DNA from 2 places in the Shewanella sp. Sh95 genome. Region 2 is predicted to be linked to the other one. Evidence: predicted binding sites of a transcription regulator. Region 2 holds the regulator's gene; the other holds the start of a gene.
The links. The regulator MetJ, encoded in region 2, represses methionine synthesis genes. The targets are predictions, from matches to a motif close to TAGACGTCTAGACGTCTA.
Positions count from the first base shown of each region.

Region 1 (2,208 bases), on a different contig from region 2:
GGTACCTGCCAGAGAACACGCTTCGTGGGAAATACCTTCCATCAAGCAGCCATCGCCGAGGAAGCAGTAAGTGTAGTGGTCAACAATCTCATGACCTTCACGGTTAAACTGTGCCGCTAAGGTTTTTTCTGCAATAGCCATACCCACAGCGTTGCTGATCCCCGCACCTAATGGACCCGTGGTGGTTTCAACACCTGGGGTGTAACCATATTCTGGGTGACCTGGGGTTTTAGAATGTAACTGACGGAATTGCTTCAGTTCATCCATTGGCAGATCGTAGCCAGTGAGGTGTAATAAAGAGTAGATCAGCATAGAGCCGTGACCGTTAGAGAGGATAAAGCGGTCTCTATCTACCCATTTCGGATTGTTCGGGTTGTGCTTAAGGAAATCATTCCACAGCACTTCAGCAATATCTGCCATGCCCATTGGGGCGCCTGGGTGGCCTGAGTTTGCTTTTTGAACTGCATCCATACTTAACGCACGGATTGCGTTGGCGAGTACTTTACGGGAAGACATGCTCTCTCCTGCTTAATTTGTGGGGTCTAGCGGGCAATTTGGACGCATATTTTCCCCTACATAGCGAAGCGACGCAAACGAAAATTCATCACAATCTCGCCTTACCATCGCCAATAGAACTTTTTGCGATAAAAAATGGCTTAAGGATGAACTATTCAAGCCAATGATTCGTAGTTTAAGTCGCTATGACAATACTCTGTACAATTTCCCCCAAAGCACGTCTCGGTGGAAAAGAGGAAATGCCGCCGCGTATCCTTAACGGAATTAGATGGATTTTAAACACTTTTAATTAATTATTTTCAATCAGTTAAATGACTAACATGCTTTTTAGTTCAAATTTTAAAGCTGAGATTTACCTCACTAAGTACAGAAATATTTAGCTTTGGGGGTGTCATGGCGATGAAATTCCACTAAAATAGCCGTCTAGATGTAGATGCTTCTACACGTTTGATTGCTAACAACGAGATTTTCCTACTATGGCAAAGCACTTGTTTACTTCTGAGTCGGTCTCAGAAGGTCATCCCGATAAAATTGCAGATCAGATTTCTGATGCTGTGCTAGACGCGATTCTGGCCCAAGATCCCAAAGCACGTGTCGCGTGCGAAACGTATGTCAAAACTGGCATGGTATTAGTAGGTGGCGAAGTGACCACCTCTGCCTGGGTTGATATTGAAGAGCTGACCCGTAAAACGGTTCGTGAAATTGGTTATATCCATTCTGATATGGGCTTCGATGCCGATTCTTGCGCCGTATTAAACGCGATTGGTAAACAGTCTCCAGACATCAACCAAGGTGTTGACCGCGCGGATCCAAAAGAGCAAGGTGCCGGCGACCAAGGGTTAATGTTTGGTTATGCCAGCAACGAAACTGACATTCTGATGCCAGCGCCTATTACTTTTGCACACGCATTAGTGAAGCGTCAATCTGAAGTGCGTAAAAACGGCACTCTGCCATGGTTACGCCCAGATGCGAAAAGCCAAGTCACCTTCGCTTACGAAGACAACAAGATTGTTGGTATCGATGCGATCGTACTGTCTACCCAACACAGCCCTGATATCGCCCAAGCGGATTTGATTGAAGGCGTGATGGAAACCATCATCAAACCAGTTCTGCCAGCACAATGGCTGAGCAAGGACACTAAATACTTCATCAACCCAACTGGCCGTTTCGTGATCGGTGGTCCTATGGGTGACTGTGGTTTAACCGGTCGTAAGATCATCGTGGATACCTACGGTGGTATGGCGCGTCACGGTGGTGGTGCATTCTCTGGTAAAGACCCATCAAAAGTTGACCGTAGTGCTGCTTACGCTGCCCGTTACGTTGCGAAAAACATCGTAGCAGCGGGTCTGGCAGACCGTTGTGAGATCCAAGTGTCTTACGCTATCGGTGTAGCTGAACCGACTTCTATCAGTGTTGAGACTTTCGGTACGGGTAAAGTATCTGAAGAAGTCTTAATCAAGTTAGTCCGTCAACACTTCGACCTGCGTCCATACGGCCTGACTGAGATGTTGAACTTAGCTCGTCCAATTTACCAAGCGACAGCCGCTTATGGTCACTTTGGCCGCAGCGAATTCCCATGGGAAGCGACGGATAAAGCTGACGCACTGCGCGCCGATGCAGGTCTGTAATCTACATTAAGCTCATGCTTTTACAAGAAAAAACCGCCTAATGGCGGTTTTTTTTATGCTTAGG
Region 1 covers NZ_LGYY01000108.1:18,573-20,780, reverse strand. The annotation lists gene tkt (transketolase) at 1-516, opposite strand, end outside; gene metK (methionine adenosyltransferase) at 993-2,144, shown strand.
Region 1: a site for MetJ is predicted at 933-950, ahead of metK (methionine adenosyltransferase). Genes of this name have one in related genera too.

Region 2 (2,208 bases):
ATCCACAGCAACAAAAAGCACCGTTAAACGGTGCTTTTTTTATGGCTGCGATTGGTTGCAATTGGCAGGAGATTATTGCGGTAATAACTCAATCACTGATTTGACCGTGAGCACTAAGGCGCTGATAGCGCAGAGGGCTAAGGTCGCCATCTTGGTCTTATGTTTATCCACATTTCCTACCAGTTTGCCTGCCACGAGATAGCCTAACAATACCGAGGGCAATAGCATTAGCGACAGCCAAAAGTGCTTGATTTCGAGTAGGCCCGTCACCCCAAGAATCGCCAAGGCAATGGTCGAACTAAAGATAAAGAAGGCCGATAACGCCGCGCGAAACTGCGAAGCATCCTTACCCGCCAATAAAATCGCCATCGGAGGGCCACCAATGGCGGCGATATTGCCAAAGATCCCCGAGACGACTCCCGCGCCAAATAGCGTCGCTTTGTTCACCGGTAGGCTGAATTTATACAGGCTCAGCACCACGGCGACCGCCACAATGGCCGCAATCGCCAAACCAAGAATCGGCTGCGGCGCAAACAGTAATAGGCTAGCACCGATAAAGCCACCGGGTACTCGACCGATGAGCGCGTATTGCAAGCCATTGAATTCTAAATGGCCGCGTTCACGCAATAGGGTGAGTAGCGCGATGGAAAATCCCATCACAATCACGGGAGCGGGCACTAATTGGGGATCGACGATATACAGCAACGGACTGGCGACCACTGCTAAGCCAAACCCAATCAGACTCTGGGTGAGGGCACCTAAAAACACAATCACAGACGCAATAGCGAGCGTTTGTGGATCGATCAAGGAGAACATAGGATTCCATCAAAACAAAATAGGGATCGTTACTTTAACCCACCACGCCGGATGAGCATTAACGATCCCTCATAATTAGTTACGGCAGGATTATGGGCGCTTAAGCGTTATTCCATGTCTTCCCACTCGATCCCCATTTCGTCCATCAACCGCTTCGCTTCAGCGGGGATGCTGTCTGGGCACTCTTTCGACAGATCGGCATCATCAGGCAGAGGCTGGCCGGTGTAGGCATGCAAAAATGCTTCGCACAACAGTTCGCTATTGGTCGCGTGGCGCAGGTTGTTGACCTGACGACGCGTGCGTTCATCCGTGAGGACTTTTAGCACTTTGAGCGGAATAGACACAGTAATTTTCTTTACTTGTTCATTCTTCTTGCCATGTTCAGCATAGGGGCTGATGTATTCCCCATTCCATTCAGTCATTGACTCACCTGTTATAACGCTAAATTCGGGGCAGATTTTAAACCCTTACAGATTACAGTCAAATTATTGCTACTATTTCTTAGCGATTGCAAACAGATTTCTTTATGTTTAGACGTCTAAACGTCTTAACGCCTATTGACGATACCACTGGGCTTAGGTACATTTAGACGTCCAGACATCTCTTTGCGAACTTAGGAGTTCCCGATGACCGCAGGCAAATTAGTGACCGAGCGTCAATTAGCCACATTGGCAGTGCGTCAGGGTATCGAAAGCGATACTCAATATGGCGCCGTGGTGCCGCCAATTTACCTGTCGACGAATTACGCCTTCGATGGTCATAAAAATCCTCGCGAATTTGATTACAGCCGTTCCGGCAATCCTACCCGCAGCATCTTAGGCGATGCCTTAGCTAAGCTGGAAAAAGGCGCAACCGGTGTAGTGACTTGTACTGGCATGGCAGCCATTACCTTAGTGACCACTTTACTGGGCCCAGATGATTTACTGGTGGTGCCCCACGATTGTTACGGTGGCTCTTACCGTTTATTTACTAATTTGGCGAAAAAAGGCCAATTTAAATTGCTGGTGGTCGATCAAACCGACAGCCAAGCGCTTGCGCAAGCGATTGCCCAGCAACCTAAAATGGTGTGGATTGAAACCCCATCCAACCCATTACTGCGGGTGGTTGATATCGAAGCTATTGCCAAGGCAAGTCATGGTGTGGGCGCGTTAGTGATAGTGGACAATACTTTCCTGTCACCGATTTTGCAGCAACCGCTATTGCTCGGCGCCGATATCGTTATCCACTCCACCACTAAATACATTAATGGCCATAGCGATGTGGTGGGCGGCGCGGTGGTCGCCAAAGACCCTCAACTCGGTGAGACCTTACATTGGTGGTCGAACACCTTAGGCTTAACCGGTTCTGCCTTCGACAGTTATCAAACCCTGCGCGGCCTGCGTACCTTAGCTG
Region 2 covers NZ_LGYY01000054.1:11,057-13,264, reverse strand. The annotation lists gene AEA42_RS04345 (sulfite exporter TauE/SafE family protein) at 73-816, opposite strand; gene metJ (met regulon transcriptional regulator MetJ) at 924-1,238, opposite strand; gene metB (cystathionine gamma-synthase) at 1,461-2,208, shown strand, end outside.